2 regions of the Actinomadura kijaniata genome follow, and region 1 is predicted to be linked to the other one. Evidence: riboswitches for the same ligand, from Rfam matches in the RefSeq annotation. Region 1 holds a riboswitch; the other holds the start of a gene.
The links. A riboswitch is a leader RNA that binds a small molecule or an ion and turns the genes downstream of it on or off. The one in region 1 is predicted to bind cobalamin.

Region 1 (11,894 bases):
GCCAGCCGGGACGGCACGGCCTTGGGATCGACGGAGTAGAAGTTGCGGCCGGTCGGCAGCACGTTGATCAGGCCCCGCAGCGGGGAGCCCGACGGGCCCGCCGGGACGTAGCCGCCGTCCAGCGCGTGCAGCACCATGCCGATCTCGTCGACGGTCCGGTCCAGCCGCGGGACGATCTCGGTGGCGGCGAACCGCAGGATCTCCGCGACCTTCCCCTCGGCGACCTCGCCGGCGGCGTCCGGGTCCCAGCCCCGCTCCTCCATGGCCAGCACCAGGGCGCGGGCCCGCTCCTCGAACGCGTCCACCTCGCCCCGGTCGCGGCTGCCCTCGTCCAGGCCGAGGGCCTCGCGCAGGCCGGGCAGCGTCACCGAGCCGCCCCACATCTGCCGGGCGCGCAGCATCGCGAGGACCAGGTCGGCGCGGCCCTCCCCGGCCGGGGCCTGACCGAGGACGTGCAGCCCGTCGCGGATCTGGACGTCCTTCACCTCGCACAGCCAGCCGTCCACGTGCAGCAGGAAGTCGTCGAACTCCGCGTCGTGCGGCCGGTCCTCCAGCCCCAGGTCGTGGTCGAGCCGGGCGGCCTGGATCAGCGTCCAGATCTGGGCGCGGATCGCGGGCAGCTTGGCGGGGTCGAGCGCGGCGATGTTGGCGTGCTCGTCCAGGAGCTGTTCCAGGCGGGCGATGTCGCCGTAGCTGTCGGCGCGCGCCATCGGCGGGATCAGGTGGTCGACCAGGGTGGCGTGGGCGCGGCGCTTGGCCTGCGTGCCCTCGCCGGGGTCGTTCACCAGGAACGGGTAGATCAGCGGCAGGTCGCCGAGCGCGGCGTCCGGCCCGCAGGAGGCCGACATCCCGGCGGCCTTGCCGGGCAGCCACTCCAGGTTGCCGTGCTTGCCGACGTGGACGACCGCGTGCGCGCCGAACCCGTCCTGCAACCACCGGTACGCCGCCAGGTAGTGGTGGCTCGGCGGCAGGTCGGGGTCGTGGTAGATCGCCACGGGGTTCTCGCCGAAGCCGCGCGGCGGCTGGACCATCACCACGACGTTGCCGGACCGCAGCGCCGCCAGGACGATCTCACCCTCGGGATCATCGGAGTCGTCCACGAACAGCTCGCCGGGCGGCGGGCCCCAGTGACGCTCGATGTCCTCGCGCAGGTCCTCGGGGAGCGTGGCGTACCACCGCTTGTACCGGGACGCGGGGATGCGGATCGGGTTGCCGGTGAGCTGCTCCTCGGTGAGCCAGTCGGCGTCCTGGCCGCCCGCCGCGATGAGCGCGTGCATCAGCGCGTCGCCCTCGCCGGGCAGCTCGTCGCCGACGTCGTAGCCGCGCTCGCGCATCGCCCCCAGCAGGGCGATCACGCTGGCGGGGGTGTCGAGGCCGACGGCGTTGCCGATGCGGGCGTGCTTGGTCGGGTACGCCGACAGCATCAGCGCGACGCGCCGCTCCGGCGCGGGAACGTGGCGCAGCGCGCCGTGCCGGACGGCGATCCCGGCGACGCGGGCGGCGCGTTCGGGGTCGGCGACGTAGACGCTCAGCCCGTCCTCGTCGATCTCCTTGAACGAGAACGGCACCGTGATCAGCCGCCCGTCGAACTCCGGCACCGCGACCTGCGTGGCGGTGTCCAGCGGGGACAGGCCGTCGTCGTTGGCCTCCCACGCCTCGCGGCCGCCGGTCAGGCACAGCCCCTGCAGGATCGGGACGTCGAGGGCGGCCAGCGCGCCGACGTCCCACGCCTCGTCGTCGCCCCCGGCCGAGGCGAACGCCGGGCGCGTGCCGCCCGCCGCCAGCACCGTGACGACCAGCGCGTCGGCCTCGCCGAGCCTGTCGAGCAGCTCCCGCTCGGCGGTGCGCAGGGACGCGCAGTAGACCGGGAGGGCGCGGCCCCCGGCGCTCTCGATCGCCGCGCACAGGGCCTCGACGAACGCGGTGTTCCCGGCCAGGTGGTGCGCCCGGTAGTACAGGACGCCGATCAGCGGCCCGTCGCCGCCGGCCGCCTCGCGTTCCAGGACGCCCCAGGTGGGCGTCGGGGTCGGCGGGCCGAAGCCGTGCCCGGTGAGCAGGACCGTGTCGGACAGGAAGCCGAACAGGTCACCGAGGTTGGCGGGACCGCCGTGGGCGAGGTAGGCGTGCGCCTCCGCCGCCACCCCGGCCGGGACCGTGGACAGCTCCATCAGCTCGGCGTCGGGCTGCTGCTCGCCGCTCAGCACGACGACCGGGCGGGGCCCGGCCAGCAGCGCGTCCAGCCCCTCCTCCCAGGCGCGGCGGCCGCCGAGCAGCCGCACGACGACCAGGTCCACGCCCTCCAGCAGGGCGGGCAGGTCCTCGACGGAGGTGCGGGCCGGATTGGCGAGACGGAAGGCGGCGCCGGACGCGCGCGCGCTGAGCAGGTCGGTGTCCGACGTGGACAGCAGCAGGATCACGCTGGTCGAGTCCTCACCCGGGGTTTCCACGCCCCGAATCGCAGGGTCACTGCGACAACCGGAGTCTCCTGGCTCCCGGATCGACGCTCGCCCCGGCCTTCCCGCTGACGCAGTGGCCCTGGGTGGGGTCCGCTCCCCGGTGACAGTGGCGGGACCGCGCCGGACTTCCACCGGCTTCCTCCGCTTTGTCGCTGCTCACACATTGACGTCCTCCCCAGTTGGGAACGGGGGATTCCGGCCTGACGGCAATCGGTCACTCTACCGTCTTCCGGCGGGTTCCTGCTTCAACGACCCGTGCCACGCAAAACGGTGGTCTCACCGGGGCTCCACAGGCGTTTAGCGTCTCCGCATGCCCTCGTGCGAGGGTGCGTCCGGCGGCGACGGTCCGGCGTCCTTCGTCCAGCACGTTGCGAGCGGCGTTGACGTCTCGGTCGTGTCGCGTCCCGCACCCGGGGCAGCGCCACTCGCGGACCTTCAGCGGCTTGGGGCCGTCGCGGCGACCGCACGCCGAACAGATCTGCGACGAGGCGAATCCCCGGTCGGCCCGCGCGAAGACGCGACCGTGCCGCCTCGCCTTGTCCTCCAGCATGGCGAGAAACCGTCCCCATCCGGCGTCGTGCACGCTCTTGGCCAGGCGGGAGCGTGCCAGACCTCGCACCGCCAAGTCCTCCACGTGGACCGCTTGGTTGTCGCGGACCAGCCAGGTGGACAACTGGTGATGGAACTCCCGGCGTGCGTCGGCGGCCCTGGCATGCTGACGAGCCAGGCGGGTCCGTGCTCTCGCGCGGTTCTCACTTCCTTCGGCGGTTCGGCTGAACGCCCTGGCGGCGCGTTTGAGCTTGCGTTCCCTCCGGCGCAACCACTTCGGGTCGCCGATCCTGGTGCCGTCCGACAGGACGGCGAAGTGCGTCAGGCCGAGATCGATCCCCACCTGCCGTTCGGTGGACGGCAGCGGACCGAGAGCGGGAAGGGCGACCGCGAACGAGGCGAAGTACCGGCCGGCCGCGTCCTTGACCACGGTGACGCTGGACGGATCGGCAGGGAGCGGCCGTGACCAGACGATCTTGACGTTCCCGACTTTCGGCAGCGACAGTCGCCCGCTGGATGTGATGCTGAAACGGGCGTTGCGGGTGAACCGGATCGCCTGGCGACCTTTGCGCCTCTTGGGCGACGGGGGGTTGACCGAGGGTCCGCCCCGCCGTCCGGCGCGTGAGTTCCAGAAGTTGCGATAAGCGACACACAGATCTGCCAGTGATTGTTGCAGCACCACGGCCGACACCTCGCCCAGCCAGGATCGTTCGGGAGTGCGCTTGGCCTGGGTGATCACCAACTTGGACAGTTCGTTATCGGAGATCGCCCGTCCCTGCCGGCGAGCTTCCTCTCGCACGCGCAGCCCGTCGTTGTAGACCACACGGGCGCACCCGAACGCCTTGCCGAGCGAAGTCCGCTGAGCGGGGGTGGGATACAGTCGGTAGTTATAGCGAAGCTGCATGTGTTCGAACGTACGGGCGATGAAGATCGTTGGCCTGGGTTCGAGGAAACCGGGGTCCCGGTGGCCGATGGAGAGGCGCTTGGATGCGCCTAGTATCCGGGCTGTGTCTGCCTCTTCGTCTGCTTCCTCCCGTTCCGGTCCTGACTCCTGTCCCGGGCTGCTGCGGATCCACCGGGCCGCCGACGGCGGGCTGGCGCGGGTCCGGCTGCCCGGTGGGCGGGTGGACCGGCGGGGGTTCGCGGCGCTGGCGGATGCGGCCGTCGAGCTCGGCAACGGCGGGCTGGAGCTCACCTCCCGGGGGAACGTGCAGGTCAGGGGGCTCGCCGCCGGGGCGGAACGGGAGCTGAGCGGGCGGTTGCGCGACGCGGGGCTGCTGCCGTCGTTCACTCATGAACGGGTGCGGAACATCGTCGCCAGCGCGCTCAGCGGGCGTGACGGGCGGGGGCTGGCCGACGTGCGTCCGCTGGTGGCGGAGCTGGACGCGGGGCTGTGCGCCGATCCGGGGCTGGCGGAGCTGCCGGGGCGGGTGCTGTTCGCGCTGGACGACGGGCGCGGGGACGTGGTCGCGCTGCGTCCGGACGTGGGGCTGTACGCGGTCGCGGAGGACGTGTTCGCGCTGGTCGTGGGCGGGCGGGACAGCGGGGTGCGGGTCGGCGCGGGCGACGCGGCGGCGGCCGTGCTGGAGGTCGCGCGGGAGTTCCTGCGGGTGCGCGAGGGCGAGTGGCGCGTCAACGAGCTGGACGATCCGCTGCGGCTGGTGCCCGGCGGGGCGGGGGCGGTCGAGCTGCCGCGGACGCCCGCGCCGCCACCGCTCGGGGTGGTCGCGCAGCGGGACGGGCGCAGCGCCCTGTCGGGGCTGGTGCCGCTGGGACGGCTGGAGTCCGCGCAGCTCGACGCGTTGCGGGCGGTGGACGAGCTGATCGTCACGCCGTGGCGGACCGTGGTCGTTCCCGATTTGACTGACGTGTCACACTCCTATGGCCTGGTCGCCGCCGACGACTCCCGTTGGGTCGGGCTCACCTCGTGCGCGGGACGGCCCGGCTGTGCCCGATCCCTGACCGACGTGCGCGCCGACGCCGCCGCGGCGCGCGCCGCGTGCGGGAGCGGGCTGCCCGTGCACTGGACCGGATGCGACCGCGGCTGCGGCCGCCCGGCCGGGCGGCACGTCGCGGTGGTGGCGACGCCGGGCGGGTACGAGGTGCGGCTCGGCGACGAGGTCCGCGCGCGGTCCCACGACCTGACGGCGACGGCGGCGGCCGTCGCGACGACACGGAGGAGCGAGTGATCGACTACGTTCGCGACGGCGCCGAGATCTACCGGCGCTCGTTCGCGACCATCCGGGCCGAGGCCGACCTGGCGGGGCTGCCCGGGGACGTCGCCCGGGTCGCCGTCCGCATGATCCACGCCTGCGGGATGGTGGACCTGGTCGGCGACCTGGACTACGCGCCGGGGGCCGTCGCGGCGGCGCGCGGGGCGCTGCTGGAGGGCAGGCCGATCCTGTGCGACGCGAAGATGGTCGCGGCCGGGGTGACGCGCAAGCGCCTGCCCGCCGGCAACGAGGTGATCTGCACGCTCGACGACCCCCGGGTGCCCGCGCTCGCCGAGGAGCTGGGCAACACGCGCAGCGCCGCCGCCCTCGACCTGTGGGGGGACCGGCTGGACGGCGCCGTCGTCGCGATCGGGAACGCGCCGACCGCGCTGTTCCGGCTGCTGGAGCTGGTCGCGGCGGGCGCGCCCCGGCCCGCCTGCGTGCTGGGGATCCCGGTCGGCTTCATCGGGGCCGCCGAGTCCAAGGTCGCGCTCGCCGAGTCCGACCTGCCGCACGTCGTCGTGCACGGGCGGCGCGGCGGCAGCGCCATGACCGCCGCCGCCATCAACGCCATCGCGAGTGAGGAAGAGTGATGACCGGACACCTGTACGGCGTGGGGCTCGGGCCCGGCGATCCGGAGCTGGTCACTCTGAAGGCGGCGCGGCTGATCGAGGGCGCCGACGTGGTCGTGTACCACTCGGCGCGGCACGGGCGCAGCATCGCGCGGTCGATCGCGGCGGCCCACCTGCGGGTCGGGCAGATCGAGGAGCCGCTGATCTACCCGGTGACCACCGAGAGGGTCGGCGACTACCGGGGGATGCTGGAGGAGTTCTACGACCGGTGCGCCGAGCGGCTCGCCGACCATCTGGACGCCGGGCGCTCGGTGGTCGTGCTGTGCGAGGGGGACCCGTTCTTCTACGGGTCCTACATGCACCTGCACAAGCGGCTGGCCTCGCGTTACCCGACCGAGGTCGTGCCGGGGGTGACGTCGGTGAGCGGGGCGTCGGCGGAGCTGGGGCGGCCGCTGGTCGAACGCGACGAGGTGCTGACGGTGCTGCCGGGGACGCTGCCGCCCGAGAAGCTGGCCGAACGGCTCGCCGCCACCGACTCGGCCGCCGTGCTGAAGCTGGGGCGGACGTTCGGGAACGTGCGCGAGGCCCTGGAGCGGGCGGGACGGCTCGACGACGCCTGGTACGTGGAGCGGGCGACGACCGACGAGCAGCGGATGCGGCCGCTGGCGGAGGTCGACCCGGAGGGCGTGCCGTACTTCTCGGTGGCGATCCTGCCCAGCCGGGTGCACGAGGAGACGCGGCGGGCGCTGCCGGAGCCGGTTCCGGCCGGGGAGCGGCGGGGCGAGGTCGTGGTCGTCGGGCTCGGGCCCGCCGGGCGCGAGTGGCTGACGCCGCAGGCCCAGGACGCGCTGGCCTCCGCCGACGACCTGATCGGGTACGGGCCGTATCTGGACCGCGTTCCGCCGAACCCGCGCCAGCGGCGGCACCCGTCCGGCAACACCGTGGAGGCCGAGCGCGCCGCCCGCGCCCTGGAGCTCGCCGAGCGGGGGCGGCGGGTCGCCGTCGTGTCGTCGGGCGATCCGGGCGTGTTCGCGATGGCGACGGCCGTGCTGGAGGTCGCCGCGGAGGAGCGCTGGCGGCACGTTCCGGTGCGGGTGCTGCCGGGGCTGACCGCCGCGCAGGCGGTCGCGTCCCGGATCGGCGCGCCGCTCGGCCACGACTACTGCGTGATCTCGCTGTCGGACCGGCTCAAGCCGTGGGAGGTGATCGCCGACCGGCTCGCGGCGGCGGCCTCGGCCGATCTGGCGATCGCGGTCTACAACCCGGCCTCCAGGACCCGGCGGCACCAGGTCGCCGAGGCCCGCGACCTGCTGCTCAAGCACCGTTCGCCCGACACGCCCGTGGTGATCGGGCGGGACGTGGGCGGGCCGGAGGAGAGCGTGCGGGTCGTGCGGCTGGCCGAGCTGGACCCGGCGGACGTGGACATGCGCTGCCTGCTGGTGATCGGCTCCTCGCAGACCCGGGTCGCCGAGCGCGGCGACGGCTCCCGGATCGTGTTCACGCCGCGCCGCTACCCGGCGTGACGCGACAGCCAGTCCAGGGCCCGGTCCACCGTTCCCACCGACGCGACGCCGGGCGGGAGCGGTGGGCGGTCCACCATCACCACCGGGACTCCCAGCTCGCGGGCGGCGGTGAGCTTGGCCTCGGTCATCGGGCTGCCGCCGTCCTTGGTGACCAGGCAGTCGACGGCGTGCTCGCGCAGCAGCGCCCGTTCCTCGTCGAGGGTGAACGGGCCGCGCGCCAGCACCGTCGCGTGGCGCGGCGGCAGCGGCGGCTCGGGCGGGTCGACCGAGCGGATCAGGAACCAGCGCCGGTCGTCGCCGGCGAACGGCGCCAGGTCCTTGCGGCCGGTGGTCAGGAAGACGCGTTCGCCGGGCAGGTCCGCGGCGGCGGCCGCCAGGGTGGGGACGCGCCGCCAGTCGTCGCCGGGCCGTTCGGTCCAGCCGGGGCGGCGCAGCACCAGCAGCGGCAGGCCGGCGCGTTCGGCGGCCCGCACGGCCGAGTCGGTCATCACGGCGGCGAACGGGTGGGTGGCGTCCACCACCGCGTCGATCCGTTCGGCGCGCAGCCACGCGGCCAGGCCGTCCGGGCCGCCGAACCCGCCGACGCGGGTGCGGCCCTCGGGCAGCAGGGGCGCGGCGGTGCGGCCCGCCAGCGAGCTGACGACGTCGAAGGCGGGGTCGGCGTGCAGGCGTCCGGCGAGGTCGCGGGCCTCGCCGGTACCGCCCAGCAGCAGGATGCGTCGGGTCACACTGGAAGACTAGGAGGGTGAGCGAACTCCGTTACGGCTGGACCACCGGCGCGTGCGCGACGGCCGCGACGAAGGCGGCGCACGCGGCGCTGCTGGGCGGCGAGTTCCCCGACCCCGTCGAGATCGTGCTGCCGAGGGGGCAGCGGCCCGCGTTCGCGCTGGCGGTGGAGGAGCGCGGCGACGGGTTCGCGATGGCGGGGATCGTCAAGGACGCGGGCGACGACCCCGACGTCACGCACGGCGCCCTGGTCCGGTCCACGGTGCGGCCGGGGCCGCCGGGCGGCGGGGTGACGTTCCGGGCGGGGCCGGGCGTGGGGACGGTGACCAAGCCGGGGCTGCCGCTGGACGTCGGGGAGCCCGCCATCAACCCGGTGCCGCGCCGGATGATGCGCGAGGTGCTGGGCGACGCCGACGTCATCGTGGAGATCTCGGTGGACGGCGGCGAGGAGCTGGCGCGCAGGACGTGGAACCCGCGGCTGGGGATCCTCGGCGGGCTGTCGATCCTGGGGACGACGGGGATCGTCGTCCCGTACTCGTGCTCGGCGTGGATCGACAGCATCCGGCGGGGTATCGACGTGGCGCGGGCGGCGGGGTACACGCACGTCGCGGGCGCCACGGGCAGCACCTCGGAGAAGGTCGCCGCCGAGCTGTACGGGCTGCCGGAGGACGCGCTGCTGGACATGGGCGACTTCGCGGGCGCGGTGCTGAAGTACCTGCGGCGGCATCCGGTTCCCCGGCTCACCATCGCGGGCGGGATCGGCAAGCTCGCCAAGCTCGCGAACGGGCACCTGGACCTGCACTCCAAGCGTTCGCAGGTGGACTTCGAGGCGCTGGCCGCGCTGGTGGACGATCCGGAGACCGCCGGGCGGGTCCGGGGCGCGAACACCGCGCTCGACGCGCTGCGGATCTGCCAGGCGGCGGGCCATCCGCTGGGCGACCTGGTGGCGGCCCGCGCCCGCGAGGTGGCGCTGGAGACGCTGCGCGGCGCGCCTGTCGCGGTGGACGTCGTGGTCATCGACCGCGCGGGGACCATCGTCGGCCGAGCCGGGTGACCAGGGGCGCCGTCGCCAGGAGGCCCGCCGCGACCGCCAGGAGCCGGAAGCCGCCGAACGCCAGGACCGCCGTGCAGGCCAGCGACGCGACGGCGGCCAGGCCCCAGACCGCCGCGTCCACCGCGCCCTCCAGGCTCGCGCGCCCGGCGGCCGGGAGGTCGCGGGCCAGCCGGGTGCTGCCGCCGATGAAGCACAGGTTCCAGCCGTACCCCAGCAGGAACATCGCCGCCGCCTGGAACGGGGCGCCGCCGGGGCCCGCCCCGGCCAGCGCGCTCGCCGCCAGGAGCGTCGCCAGGCCCGCCGCGGCCACGCGGTCCGCGCCGTACCGGTCGGTGAGGCGGCCGGTGAGCGGGGACAGGGCGAACATGCCGAGGGTGTGCGCCGACAGCACCGTCCCGATCGGGGCGAGGCCGTGGCCGTGCAGGTGCATCTGGAGGGGGACGGCGGTCATCACGGCGACCATGACGACCTGCGCGGTCGCCATCGTCACGAACGCCGACCGGGCGGCCGGGGAGCGGGTCAGGTCGCGCGGGCGCGGGGCGGGGGGCCGCTCGGGCCCGCCGGTGGCGGCCGTGGCGACGGCCGCGGCGGCGACCGCGCACACCGCCGCCGCCAGCAGGAACGGGCCGGTGTGCGCGGAGAGCCCGGCGGACTCCGCCAGCTCGCCGGAGGGGGACAGCAGCAGCGGCCCGCCCACCGCGCCGACCGTCGCCGCCCACACCACCAGGCCGATGGCGAAGCCGCGGCGGTGCGGCGGGTGGAGCCCGGCGACCGCGTAGCGGGACAGTTGCGCGCTCGCGTTGCCGAGGCCGAGCAGCAGCATCCCCAGGCAGAGCGCCGGGACGTCGTGCCGGGCGGTCGCCCAGACCGCCAGGGCGGCCCCGGCGGTGGCGGCGAGGTAGCCGAGCGGCAGCCCGCGGCGGCGGCCGACCAGCAGCGCGCCGACGCCGGTGCCGACGATGCCCGCCGTGACGGGCAGGCCGCCCCGGGCCGGGCCGAGGTGGTCGGTGGCGACCAGGGTGCCGGTCGCCGAGGTGACGGCCATGGCCGCGTTCATCATCGCCGTCCCGGCGCAGAGCGCCGCCGTGTCCCGTCGCTGTCGCACGCGTTCAACGCTAGGCAGGCCGCCTGCGGCGTTGAAGGCGGAAGGCAAGGCGTTGGAGGCTGGTCCCCTGGCGTTCGCAAGGTCGGGGGCGGGGAGGACCTCATGATCGATGGAGAGCTGGATCCGACCGACTGGCGGATCCTGGACGAGTTGCAGCGCGACGGCCGCCTGTCGTTCAACCGGCTCGCCCGCCGGGTGAACCTGTCGCCGCCCGCCGTGGCCGAACGCGTCCGGCGGCTGGAGGAGGCCGGGGTGATCACCGGCTACCGGGCCGTGGTGGACCCGGCGCGGGCGGGGCTGCCGCTGACGGCGTTCGTGCGGATGCGCTGCTCGCTGGGCCGCTGCCTGCTGCGCACGACGACCGCCGAGGACTATCCCGAGGTGACCGAGGTGCACAAGCTCAGCGGCGGGTCCTGCACGATGCTGAAGGCGCGGGTGGCGTCGATGCGGCACCTGGAGGGGCTGCTGGAACGCCTCGGCGAGCACGGCGAGATGCACTCGTCGGTGGTGCTGTCCACCCAGTACGAGGGCCGTCCCGTCGAGCCCCCGCCGGCCGGGGCCCGCCCGGTCACCGCCGCCGAGGGCTGGTCCCGCCGGGACGGTCCGGGGGCCCGCTGACGGCCCGGCCCGCCGACAGCGTCAGGCGGACCATGGGCGGCGTGGTCACCGGCGCCCCGGTCGCCCTCTCGATGACGGCGCGCAGGTTCCGCCAGGCCCGGGGACGGGCGCGGGCGTAGCGGCGCAGGGTCTCGGCGGACTCCCGCTCCGGCATCGGGACCGCCCGGGCGGGGACGTCGCGGCGGAGGCCGGTGGAGACGCGGACGTCGGGGTTCGCCAGGACGTTGCGGTACCACTGGGAGCGCTCGCCGAAGCCGGAGACGACCACGTACGTGCCGGGGGCCGGGCGGTCCACGACCTCCAGCACCACGTGACGCCGGGCGCCGGTGACGCGGCCGGTGTGCTCCAGCATCAGCAGGCGGGCGCCGAACACCGCCCCCAGCCCGGCCCGGTACAGGTGGATCGGGGCCCGCGCGAGCCGCCGCGTGCGCAGGGCGCGGGCGCCGAGCACGGCCGGCACGCCGCGTACCGGATCCGGCATCAGATCCATCCCTCCTGCCAGGCGTGGTGGGCGGCCGCGTGGCGGGTGGGGGCGTTGAGCTTGGCCATCGCGGAGGACAGGTAGTTGCGGACCGTGCCGGGGGCCAGGTGGACCTGGGCGGCGATCTCGTTGACGGACGCTCCGGTGCGGGTGGCGCGCAGGATGTCCAGCTCGCGGGCCGTCAGCGGGCAGGCGTCCTCGGTGAGGGCGGAGGCGGCGATGTCGGGGTCCACGTAGCGGCGGCCCGCCGCGATGTCGCGGATGATCTCGGCGAGGCGGGCGGCCGGGGTCGTCTTGGCGACGAAGCCGCTCGCGCCCGCCGCCAGGGCGCGGCGCAGGACGCCGGGGCGCGCGTGCCGGGTGACGATGACCACCTTGGTGGGCAGGTCGGCGCGGATCTCCTCGGCGGCGCGCAGGCCGTCGGCCGGGGGCATCTCCAGGTCGAGGACCGCGATGTCGGGGCGGTGCTCGCGGGCCAGGCGGACCGCGTCGGTGGAGGTGGCGGCCTCGGCGACGACCTCCAGGTCGGGTTCCAGGGCGAGCAGCGACGCCAGGGCGCTGCGCAGCAGGTCCTCGTCGTCGGCGATGAGCAGGCGG
Region 2 (11,894 bases), on a different contig from region 1:
ATCCCCCAGGTGGTCCCGGCCAGCCCGCCCAGCATCCACCGCAGCGCCGACTCGGCCGCGTGCGGGTCGTCGGAGGTGACCACCAGGTACCCGGTCACCGCCGACAGCACCTCCGCCGTCGCCACCCCCGACAGCACCAGGCGCACCGTCGTCATCCGCCCGCCGACGCGCGCCAGGAAGTACACCAGCATCAGCGCGGCCAGCGCCCCGAGGAACGCCGCCGACGGCAGCGAGAACGCCCCCAGCACCGTCACGTGCGCGGTCACCACCAGCACGGCCCCGACCGTCGCGCCCGAGGAGATCCCCAGCAGCATCGGGTCGGCCAGCGGGTTGCGCACCAGCGCCTGCAACGCCATCCCGCACACCGCCAGCCCCGCCCCGACGACGGCGCTCATCAGCACGCGCGGCAGCCGCACGTCCAGCACGATCGTCTCGCGCACCACGGGCCAGGTCGGCTCGGCGAGCGCCGGGTGCAGCCGGTGCAGCAGGACGCCCCACACGTCGCCCACCGGGATCCGGACCGACCCGACCGCGACGCCCAGCGTTCCCACCGCCACGACGAGCGCCGCCAGACCGGCCAGGACCAGCGGGTACGGCGCCCGCCGCGTCGCCGCGCCGGTCACCGGAAGCGTTCGGGGTGCAGCTGGCGGGCCAGCGACTCCACCGCCCCCGGCACCCGGACGCCCAGCACGGTCGACGACAGCGGCAGCACCGCGAACCGCCGGTCCCGGATCGCCGGAACGTCCTTCAGCGCCGGGTTCCCCAGCAGGAACCGCTTCTTCTCCTCGACGCCCGTCCTCCCGTAGTCGTAGATGACGACCACGTCGGGGGCCCGCTCGGCGACCTGCTCGAACGACACGTCCCCGAACGCCTTGGGCAGGTCGCCGAAGACGTTGGCGCCCCCGGCCCGCCGGATCAGGTCGCTGCCGACGCCCCCGCCCCCGGCGGTGAAGGCGGTCTTGTCGCCGCTGTCGTAGACGAACACCTTGGGCGGGCGCACCCCCGCGACGCGCTTGCGCACGCCCTCCAGCGTCGTGCGCATCCGCGCGACGACCTGCTCGCCGCGGTCGCGCACCCCGAAGATCTGGGCGATGGCGCGGATCTCGGTGTCCACGGTCTCGACGGTCACCGGCCCCTTCGGGCAGGACTCGACGCTCAGGTGGCTGTCGATCCCGGCCTTGGCCAGCGTCCCGCGCCCGCGCCCGTCCTTGTCGGCGAACGCGCTGGTGAACCCGCCGTAGACGAAGTCCGGCTCGGCCGCCAGCAGCGTCTCGTAGGAGGGGTACTCCCGGGCCAGCACCTTGATCCGCCCGTAGGCGCCCCGGTACTCGGGCAGGATCCGGTCGTCGAGGTAGGCGGTGCCGACCATCGACCGCTCCAGCCCGAGCGCGAGCATGATCTCGGTGGTGTGCTGGTTCAACGTCACCGCGCGCGTCGGCGGCCGCCGGTAGGTCGTGGTGACGCCGCAGTTGTCGATCCGCACGGGGAACCCGGCCGCGGTCCTCCCGGTGTCGCTCCGCGCCGGGCCGCCGCCCCCGCACCCGGCGCTCGTTCCCAGCGCGATCAGGGCGACCAGCGCGGCCAGGGCGCGACGCCCCGGCATCCGCACAGCAGACACAGCCGTTCCACACTCCTCCCCGGGGAGATCCGCCCCGGACTCGTCGAGGTGGCGACGGCGTGAGTCTCCTGGCTCTCGGGTCGTCGCTCGTCCCGGCCTTCCCACCCCCCGACGGGGGCGGTGGCGCGTTCGGGATCCGCTCGCCGATCACAGTGGCGGGACCGCGCCGGATTTCCACCGGCTTCCTCGTTCCGCCGTCGCCCGCTTCACGGCCGACACGAGCGTCGGCCGCGATCGATTCGTTCCTGCGCCATCATCGCACCGACCGGGCGCGCACACGCACCCGAACCCCACCGATCCCGCCCCCGGCGGTTCCGGAAGTGGACACGGCCGCGGGACAGGGACGCCCGCCGCCCGGCCCGGCCGGCGGCCTCCCGCGCCGTCGCGCCCATGAACCGCGTCGCCTCCGAGTCCGCCATCCCACCGGAGATAGCGGTGACCCGTCGCGTTCCGCGGTCATCGGCGCGCGCCGGGGCGCCGGAGGCCGCCGCGTCCTCACCGCACCCGGTAGCGCTCGGCGTCGGCCTCCCGGAACGTCAGCCCGTGCCCCATCGCGTCCCCGCGGGGCCGCACCTCCCCGCCCTCCGGCTCCAGCACGCCGTCGAAGAACAGCGACTCGACCCGCACGTGGTCGTGGAACCACTCCAGGTGCCGCAGGTTCGGCGTCGCCGCGCCCACCACCGCGTGCAGGTGCGGCGCGCAGTGCCCCGACACCTCCAGCCCGCGGGCCGCCGCGACCGCCGCGACCCGCTGCCACTCGCTGATCCCGCCGCACCGCGACGCGTCCGCCTGGAGGCAGTCCACGACCTCGCACATCCGCTGGAAGTACGCCAGGTCGTACCCGTGCTCCCCGGCCGTCACGTCCGCGTCCACCGCGTCCCGCACGACCCGCAGCCCCTCCAGGTCGTCCGACGACACCGGCTCCTCGAACCATCCGACGTCCAGATCCCACGCCGCGCGCGCCACCCGGACGGCCTGCTTGCGCGAGTAGGCGCCGTTCGCGTCCATGTACAGGTCGACCTCGTCCCCGGCGACCTCCCGCACCAGCCGCATGCGCTCCAGGTCCCGGTCGACGGCCGTCCCCCAGCCCTCCCCGACCCTGATCTTCACGCGGGGGATGCCGAGCGCGCCGACCCACTCCTCGACCTGCGCGACGAGCCGCCGGTCGTCATCGGTCGTGAACCCGCCGCTGCCGTACACCGGGACGCTCTCGCGCACCCCGCCGAGCAGCCGGTGCAGCGGCACCTCCAGCAGCCGCGCCTTCAGGTCCCACAGCGCCACGTCCACCGCCGAGATCGCGCACCCGGCGATGCCCTGCCGCGCGTCGTCGCGCATCGCGCGCACCATCGCCTGCCACGCGCCCGCCACGTCCAGCGCGGGCAGCCCGCGCACCACGTCCGCGAGCTTCGTGGCCACGACCGCCGCGCAGGCGGACCCCCCGTAGGCCCAGCCGAGGCCGACCGTCCCCTCGGCCTCGGCCCGCACGACCACCACGTCCGTGGCGTCCCACTCCAGCGTCCCGTCCCCCTCGGGCCGGTCGGTCGGCACGGTGTACGCCGCCGCCTGAACCGACCCCACCAGCGGGTCACCGGCAGCGCTCACTTCTTCCCCCGGTGCGGCAGGAACTCCTGGGCCTTGGTCCGGATGCCCTCCCGGAGCACGCCCCAGCGGTCCTCGTCGCCCTTCAGCAACGCCTGCGCCGCGCCCTTCACCTGGTCGAACGTCGCATGCGGTGGGATCGGCGGGACGTCCGGATCGCAGTGCACGTCCAGCAGCACCGGCCGGTCGGCGGCCAGCGCCCGGTCCCAGGCGGGCCCCACCTGGTCCGGCTTGTCCACCACGATCCCCTCCAGTCCGATCGCCGAGGCGAACGCCGCGTAGTCCATGTCCGGCAGCGTCTGCGACTGCGGGAACTTCGGCGCCCCCTGCATCGCCCGCATCTCCCAGGTGACCTGGTTGAGGTCGTTGTTGTGCAGGACCGCCACCACGAACCGCGGGTCCTCCCACTCCTGCCAGTGGCGCCGGACGGTGAGCAGCTCGGCCAGCCCGTTCATCTGCATGGCCCCGTCGCCCTCGAACACGATCACCGGCCGGTCCGGCAGCCCGGCCTTCGCGCCGATCCCGTACGGGATGCCCGGCCCCATCGTCGCCAGCGTGCCCGACAGCGACCCCCGCGTGTCGGCGCGGAACCTGAGGTTGCGCGCGTACCAGTTCGCGGCCGACCCCGAGTCGGCCGTGACGATCGCCCGTTCGGGCAGCCGGGCCGACAGCTCGTGGAACAGCAGCATCGGGTTGACCGGGTCGGCATCCACCAGGGCCTCCCGGCGCATGGTCTCCCACCACCGTTCGACGTTGGACTCGACGGTCTCCCGCCACTCCCGGTCGGTCTTGCGTTCCAGCAGCGGGATCAGCGCCCGCAGCGTCGCCGCCGCGTCCCCGACGAGGTTGACCTCGTAGGGGTACCGCATCCCGATCATCGTCGGGTCGATGTCGACCTGCACGCCCCGCGCCTGGTCGAGTTCGGGCAGGAACTGCGTGTACGGGAAGCTCGACCCGACCGTCAGCAGCGTGTCGCAGTCGCGCATCAGCTCGTAGCTCGGCCGGGTGCCCAGCAGCCCGATCGACCCGGTCACCCACGGCAGGTCGTCGGGCAGCGCGTCCTTGCCGAGCAGCGCCTTGGCGACGCCCGCGCCCAGCAGGTCCGCGACCCGCTCCACCTCGGCCCGCGCGCCGCGCGCCCCCGTCCCCACCAGCATCGCGACGCGCCGCCCGGCGTTGAGGACCTCCGCCGCCCGCCGCACCGCCTCCCCGTCCGGCGCGATCCGCGGCCGCTCCGTCCCCGGCCTCGACGAGGGCACCATCTTGAACGCGTGGCCGGGCGGGCTGTACTCCAGCTCCTGCACGTCCGCCGGGATGATCACGGCGGTGGGGGCCCGCCGCGCGACCGCGATCCGGATCGCGCGGTCCAGGACGTTCGGCAGCTGCTCGGGAACGGTCACCATCTGCACGTATTCACTGGCGACGTCCTTGAACAGCGACAGCAGGTCCACCTCCTGCTGGTAGGAGCCGCCCATCGCGCTGCGGTCGGTCTGGCCCACGATCGCGACGACCGGGACGTGGTCGAGCTTGGCGTCGTAGAGGCCGTTCAGCAGGTGGATCGCCCCGGGCCCGGACGTCGCCGCGCACACGCCCACCCTCCCGGTGAACTTGGCGTACCCGACGGCCTCGAACGCGCTCATCTCCTCGTGCCGCGCCTGCACGAACCGCGGCCGGTCCCCGGCCCTGCCCCAGGCGGCGAGGAGACCGTTGATCCCGTCCCCCGGGTAGCCGAATACCGTCTCGACCCCCCACTCGCGCAACCGTTCCAGCAGGTGGTCGGCGACCGTGGCGCTCATCGTCAACACCCCTTTCCGTGTTCGTCGCATGCGCGCTGCGTGTCCGGCGGTGCCCGTCCACCCCGCCTACCCACCAGCTCCGGGACCATTCAGCCCCGCGAACACCGAAAGGGGACCGCGATCGACGGCACGAGCCGCGGTCCGCCGACGGCGCTGATCATCCTGCCCGTCGTCGCGCCCCCACCACCCATCCGGCGGCCGCCGCGAGACCGCCCGCCGTCAACGCCCACCGGTGCCGCGACGCCCACCACTGGACGCTGCGCGGGTGCGCCCTCTCGTCGAACCGCCCGTGCGCCCCGAAGTCCGGGCCGCCCTCGCCGTCCACGGGCCGCCACAGGTTCACCGGCTGGCCGGGGTCGGCGGGCTCGTCGCCCTGCTGCGACCCGTAGCCGGTCCGGGCCAGGTACCGGTCCAGCAGCGCGGGCGCGAGCCGCTGCCCCACCAGCGTCGCCACCGTGCTCCCGCCGACCCAGTACTCCCGCCGTCGGGGGTGCTCGGCCGCGTACACCAGCGCCCCGGCGGCGACCTCCGGCTGGTAGATCGGCGACACCGGCCGCGCCCGCCGCGGCATGCGCGCCTTGCCCCACGTGAACTGCGGCGTGTTCACCGCGGGAAGCTGGACCATGGTCGTCCGGACGCCGCTCCCCCGGTGCAGCAGCTCGACCCGCACCGACTCGTGGAATCCCTGGATCGCGTGCTTGGCCCCGCAGTAGGCCGACTGCAACGGGATCCCCCGCTTGGCCAGCGCCGACCCCGTCTGCACGATGACGCCCCGGTCCCGCTCCGCCATCAGCTCCAGCGCGACCCGCGTCCCGTGCACGAACCCGAGGTAGGTCACCTCGGTGACCCGCCGGAACTCCTCCGGCTCGATGTCCATGAACTCCCCGAACACGGTGCTGAACGCGGTGTTCACCCACACGTCGACGGGCCCGAGCTCCCGTTCGATCCGCGCCCCGGCCTCCCGCAGGGCCGCGAAGTCGGCCACGTCCACCGGCACCGCCAGCGCCCGGCCCCCGGCCGCCGCGACGTCCTCGGCGGCGGCCTTCAGCCCGGCCTCCCCGCGGGCCAGCAGCCCGACCCGGTACCCGCGCCGCGCGAACTCCCGCGCCGCGGCCCGTCCGATCCCGCCGCTGGCCCCGGTCACCACCACGACCCTGCCGTCCGCCATCACGGTCCCTCCTCCAGCGGTGCGGTGGTGGTGTTGCCGCTGACCGCCGGGGAAAACCTCCGGCCCGCGGGTCAGACCTCCAGCAGCGTCTTGCCCACCGTCGCCCGCGACTCGATGGCCGCGTGCGCGTCGGCGGCCCGCTCCAGGGGGAACCGCTGCCCGACCAGCGGCCGCACCCGGCCCCGCGCGGCGTCGGCGAGGACCCGTTCGGTCGCCTCCCGCATCAGTTCGGGCGTGGCCGCGGGCTGGACCAGCTCGACGCCGCGCTCCGCGGCCCGCTCCTCGGAGATCCCGGCCCACTCCCCGCTGGCCAGCCCGTAGCTGACCATCCGCCCGGCCGGCCGCAGCGTCCCGAACGCCGCCCGCCCGATCTCGCCGCCGACCCCGTCGAACACCACGTCCACGTCCCCGGCCTCGTCGGCCCACCCCGGCCGCCGGTAGTCCACGACGACGTCGGCCCCCAGCTCCCGGGCGACCCCGGCCTTGCGCTCCCCGCCGACGGCCGCGACCACGACGGCCCCGGCGTTCCTGGCGATCTGCACCAGCAACGACCCGACACCCCCGGCCGCCGCCTCGACCAGGACGCGTTCGCCCTCCTTGACCCCGAGGCCGTCGAACAGCCACGTCGCGGTCCGCCCGTCCGCCAGCACCGCCACGGCCGTGTCGAGCGCCAGCCCCTCCGGCACCTCGAACAGCCCCGCGGCGTCCACCGCGACCCGCTCGGCGTACCCGCCGGACCCGCCGGTCCCGGTCACGACCCGCCGCCCGACCAGCCCCGGATCGACGCCCTCGCCCACCGCGGCGACGACGCCCCCGACACCGTTCCCCGGGATCAACGGAGGCTCCCCCTTGAACGGCCCCGGCTTCCCGGACCGGAACTGCGTCTCCACGAACGTGATGTTCGCGAACGCCACGTCCACCAGCACCTGCCCGGGCCCGGCCTCGGGCTCCGGCGTCTCCCTGGCGACCAGCACCTCGGGCCCGCCGAACTTCGTCAACCACACCGCACGCATGCCACGCCCTCTTCTCATTGATCGGCAACGCGACCAGCATGCAACCTCAACCGTTCTTAAGGTCAACCGCGTCCCCCGGCGGCGGCTAACGTGATCGCCCATGACCGTCGCGCGTTCCCTGCTGCTGTTCGCCCTGGCCGCGCTCGCCGAGATCGGCGGCGCCTGGCTGGTCTGGCAGGGCGTCCGCGAGCACCGGGGCGCCGGGTGGATCGGCGCCGGGATCCTCGCCCTCGGCCTCTACGGCTTCGTCGCCACCCTCCAGCCCGACGCGCACTTCGGCCGCATCCTGGCCGCCTACGGCGGGGTGTTCGTGGCGGGCTCCCTGGCGTGGGGCATGGCGCTGGACGGCTACCGCCCCGACCGCTGGGACCTCGTCGGCACGGCGTTCTGCCTCGTCGGAGTCGCGGTCATCATGTACGCCCCACGTTCATAACGCCAGCAACCAGCAACGACACCGCACCTGCCCGCGTTCCGTCCCCAGCCCTGGCAAACCGCCGACACCACCCGTCCCCTGCCAGACGGAACCTTTCCGCAACGAATCTCTTTTCCCGCATCATCCACCTCTGTAAGCTTTCGCGCGTACTCCGCCACGCTGTCGGCCGAACGAGTCAGGGATGGCAATGCGCGCCCGGTCGGTACACCCCCCACACCCCGCGCCCCGCCCTGCCACGACGAGGACACTCCGCGCGACGGCCCTCCTCCTGACCGGCGCCCTCCTGGCGACGACGGCCGCCTGCGGCGGGACCGACGCGAACCCGGGCACGTTCCGCCCCCGCGACGCCGCCGACCACGGAGCCCCCGCCACCCCGGCCGGCACCGCCAACCCGGCCGCCGACCCGTCACACCCGTCCGCACTGCCCACGGCCCAGGTCGACCAGGCCGTTCTGACCCGGTACCGCGAGTACCAGCAGGCCTACAAACGCGTCTACGAACGCAATGACCCCACCGAACTGTCCACGGTGGCGACGGACCCACTCCTGACCCACGTCACCAAGGACGTCGAACGCATGAAGGCCCAGGGCCAGATCTGGCGCTTCACGAACATCTCGAACGCCAAGATCTACGCCCGAGCCAAGGACGGCCTGACGGTCTACGTAGTCGACTGCATGCGCACCCTGGCCGCGTACCGCTTCAACGCCAGGACCGGCCAGCGAGTGGAGGGCGGCCCCGGCGAGGCTCACCTCCACCGAACGGCCGTCCGCTACGACAACGGCACCTGGAAAGTCTCCGACACCATCCGGGACAAGAAATGCTGACCCCCACCGCGCCGCACACCCCCACCCCCACTACGACCTCCCGACCCCCAGCACGACGCCACCTCACCCGAACCGCCCTGCCGGTGACCATGGGCTTGGTGGCAACTCTTCTCGCCGCCATCCCCGCCGACGCCGCTCCCTGCCGCAAACTCCCCGGCGGAAAATTCGATTGCAGCGTCGGGAGTGGTGGCGGTTCCGGCGGTGGAGGCGGCAGCGGAAACGGAAACAACGGCGGAGGAGGGGGCGAGATCCCGACCCTCCCGACGGACGATCAAGGCCTGGGCCTCGGCGGAGGTGACGGTGACCAACCGCCCCCCGAGCCGGACACCGGCATGCTGGCCGAGTGGGCCCGCACATTGACCGCCCTTCCCAGGCCGGTTGTACACACGTCCCCCGACAAGAAGACCTATGTCCGGGTGAGAACGGGGCTCTGGGTCGACAATTTCGTCACGGTGCGTTCCGAACCGGTCAGAGCGGGCACCCAGGTCGTGCAGGCCACGGCGACCCCGAAGTCAGTCGTGTGGGAACTCGGCGAAACATCACTCAAGTGCGATGACGGAGGCAGCAAGGACGGCAGGTCGTGCGGCTACACGTACAAGCGCTCTTCCGCCGGCCAGCCCGGTGGCGCCTATCAGATCACCGCGAAGATCATATGGGAAGTCACTTGGACCTGCGATGGCGCCGGATGCGAATCCGCCACGGGCACGCTCGAAGACCTGTCGATGGACTCGGCGGTGACCCCGCTCGTCGTGGACGAAATTCAGGCCAATACCCGGCAATGACCTCCCTCGCAAGTGGGCCGACTGGCCGGAAGCTGGCTCTCGCGCTGCTCACCTCCGCCCTGGCTCTCACCGGATGCAGCGGCAAGGATGAGAAGAAGCCGTCCCGGCCTCAAGCCACCTCCGCCGTACCCGCGCCCACGCCCGCTCCACAGCCGAGTTACTCGGCAGAACAGGTGGAGCAGCGTTTGCTCTCACCGAAGGAGATCGGCCCGAAAGTCCGCGAGATTCGGGCCGTGGCTGATGTGACCAAAGACGGCCGGGCCCCCATGTGCTCCCTGTCAGGAGCGAAGCTCCCTGGATCACCAAAGACGGTCACTCGCCAGTTCAACAACGCGACAAGAGGAAAAGGCGAGATCGCTTACGTCCAAACGATTGCCCTCTACGGGAGTCCAGACGAAGCGAAGAAGGCCTACGCCGCTCTACAGGACAAGGCCAAATCCTGCCCACCCAAGCGGAACGTCGCCGCCAAGAGGATACGGGAGAACTTCACTCTCTTCTCCCACAAAGACACCTGGAAGTTCGATACCGACAGCGTCGGGAACTGGATGCACGCCAGAGGGACCGAAAGGCAACAGTATCCGTCGACCACAAGCAAGTACAACATCCTTCACTTGATGTACGACTATGCTTCGTACGGCAATCTGCTCGTATCTTCGATCTATTATGAGCGAACAGAGCCCAAGGAATCCGGCGACCCCACCAGCAGACGCGCGACCGAAGTACTGAAGAAGCAGCTTCAGAAGCTCGGATGAGGCGGGCAGAGTGGCGCCTCCCTGGCTACGCCGAACTCAAGGAGTTGGGCGCAGGCGGCCAAGGCCAGGTGATGCTGGCCCGCCACGAAGGCACTGGACAACACGTCGCGATCAAGTACCTGTCACCCGCGCTGATGGGCGATCCCCGGGTACTCGACGCGTTCCGAAACGAAGCCGCGTTGCTGGAACGTGTGTCCAATCCACACGTGGCTCGCCTACTGGGCTACTTCACCACATCCGCCGGCGCGGCGATCGTGATGGAGGCGGTCCCCGGCCGTTCACTGCGCAGGGTGTTGGACGATCACGGTGCCCCTCTCACTCCCGAAGCCTCGTTGAGCATCCTCAAAGGCTCCCTGCTCGGCCTTGCAGCGGCGCACGCCGTCGGCATCATCCATCGCGACTACAAACCGGGCAACGTGCTGGTCCAGGACGACGGACAGAGCAAGTTGATCGACTTTGGCATCGCCGTTCTCAGCGGCCAGGGCGGAGTGGTCGGCACCCCCGCCTACATGGCTCCCGAACAGTGGACGGGTCATCCGGCGACGCCGGCTACCGACGTTTACGCGGCCACATGTGTCTTCGTTGAGTGCGTCACCGGGCAGAAGCCCTACCAGAGCATCACTCTCGAAGGACTGCGCGAGCAACACACGACCGCTCCTGTCCCACTCGACCGCATCCCTGAGCAACTGCGTCTTCTCGTGGCGTGCGGGATGGCCAAAGACCCCGGCGAACGACTCTGGGACGCGAACGACTTCGTCGCGAAGCTGGAAGCGATCGCAGTTCGAACCTACGGCCCCGAATGGGAACGGCGCGGTCTTATCGTCCTCGGTGCGATCGCAGCCGCGCTGGGCACTGCCGCGCCTGCGGTGATGCTCGGCGCTTCTGTCCTCACTCCGGGATCGTCCGCAGTCGGTTCGGGAGCGGCGTCGACAGGCCAGGGGGTGGCCGCCCTTGAAGGCGGAAAGGCAGGAGCAGCCGCAGGCAAAGGTGTTCTGGCCAAGGTCGGCGGAGCCAAGGGGGCCGTTGGGGTCGCAGGCGCGGGAACGGCCGCCGTAGTCGCGATCGCGCTGCTCCTGCCGTCCTCTCCGGAAGTCGGTGGCGAAGCCCGCAGTTCGGTCCGGGCGTCGTTCACTCAACCCGGTGTACTCCTCGGCCAGCCCAACATGCCCGCTTCCGAGACGCCCTACATCCACCTCGACATCGCGGTCACACCTGCTCGCGTTCGTGCCGGGATCAAGGTCCAGATGACGATCAGGTTCCAGGCCAAGACACTCCAGGGAGTGAAGTACCTACCGGGCGGCTCACGTCAGTGCTTCGGAGAGAAGCACAACCGGCCAGACGCCAATGGGGGCTACAACTACTACATCGGCGGAGCGAAGGGCCCCAGCGGCTCCAAAGACCAGGGACAGGCCGCTTTCTACCCTGCTCCGAAAAAGAGCACCGCGCTCCCGCCGTCCGACAAGAACCTCGTTGTGACCACGACGAGGAAGGTGACCGGAGAAGCACAGCCCTACAACAGGGAGGTGTGCGGCTTCCTGAGCCGGTGGACCGACTACCGCACCTTCACCGTCCCAAGCTCTCGAAGTCTCCGGCCCGGCCGGTACTTGCTCTCCCCCTATCACCCACCTCGCTTCACTCTGGTCGAGCGAGACGGCAAGGCGATCTCACCTGAATCCGTAGGAGCCGCCCTGCAAGGGGCGCTGCCCACCGTCACCGTCCTCGAGTGACGTGAGCTCCTCGCGGTCAGCCACACCGGCCACGGCGACAGCCCCTGATCGCCCCCTGGGCTGACCCGCCGGGCGTCCGGCGCTCGTCGTGGTGTGCCGCCCTGAGTCCGTCGCCGGTGAAGCCTGGCAGCAGGGCCCTGCCGGACCCGGACATCCCTGGTGCCACGGAGTCCATCGGCTCTC

Region 2: it holds a riboswitch for cobalamin, as region 1 does, so the genes downstream of both, HNR61_RS46590 (ABC transporter substrate-binding protein) here and cobN (cobaltochelatase subunit CobN) in region 1, are expected to answer to the same signal.

Annotation. Positions count from the first base shown of each region.
Region 1 is NZ_JACJIA010000020.1:44,414-56,307, forward strand. Features, by position in the region: gene cobN (cobaltochelatase subunit CobN) at 1-2,447, opposite strand, end outside; cobalamin riboswitch at 2,459-2,644, opposite strand; gene HNR61_RS43260 (RNA-guided endonuclease InsQ/TnpB family protein) at 2,671-3,909, opposite strand; gene cobG (precorrin-3B synthase) at 4,013-5,194, shown strand; gene HNR61_RS43270 (precorrin-8X methylmutase) at 5,191-5,811, shown strand; gene HNR61_RS43275 (precorrin-2 C(20)-methyltransferase) at 5,811-7,313, shown strand; gene HNR61_RS43280 (cobalt-precorrin-6A reductase) at 7,301-8,041, opposite strand; gene HNR61_RS43285 (cobalt-precorrin-5B (C(1))-methyltransferase) at 8,059-9,093, shown strand; gene HNR61_RS43290 (MFS transporter) at 9,053-10,198, opposite strand; gene HNR61_RS43295 (Lrp/AsnC family transcriptional regulator) at 10,301-10,816, shown strand; gene HNR61_RS43300 (nitroreductase family deazaflavin-dependent oxidoreductase) at 10,767-11,297, opposite strand; gene HNR61_RS43305 (response regulator transcription factor) at 11,297-11,894, opposite strand, start outside.
Region 2 is NZ_JACJIA010000001.1:267,532-279,425, reverse strand. Features, by position in the region: gene HNR61_RS46595 (FecCD family ABC transporter permease) at 1-623, opposite strand, end outside; gene HNR61_RS46590 (ABC transporter substrate-binding protein) at 620-1,603, opposite strand; cobalamin riboswitch at 1,661-1,856, opposite strand; gene HNR61_RS01270 (enolase C-terminal domain-like protein) at 2,114-3,220, opposite strand; gene HNR61_RS01265 (thiamine pyrophosphate-requiring protein) at 3,217-5,013, opposite strand; gene HNR61_RS01260 (SDR family oxidoreductase) at 5,171-6,181, opposite strand; gene HNR61_RS01255 (zinc-binding dehydrogenase) at 6,253-7,194, opposite strand; gene HNR61_RS01250 (YnfA family protein) at 7,295-7,627, shown strand; gene HNR61_RS01245 (hypothetical protein) at 7,809-8,450, shown strand; gene HNR61_RS01240 (hypothetical protein) at 8,549-9,232, shown strand; gene HNR61_RS01235 (sensor domain-containing protein) at 9,418-9,984, shown strand; gene HNR61_RS01230 (serine/threonine-protein kinase) at 9,981-11,711, shown strand.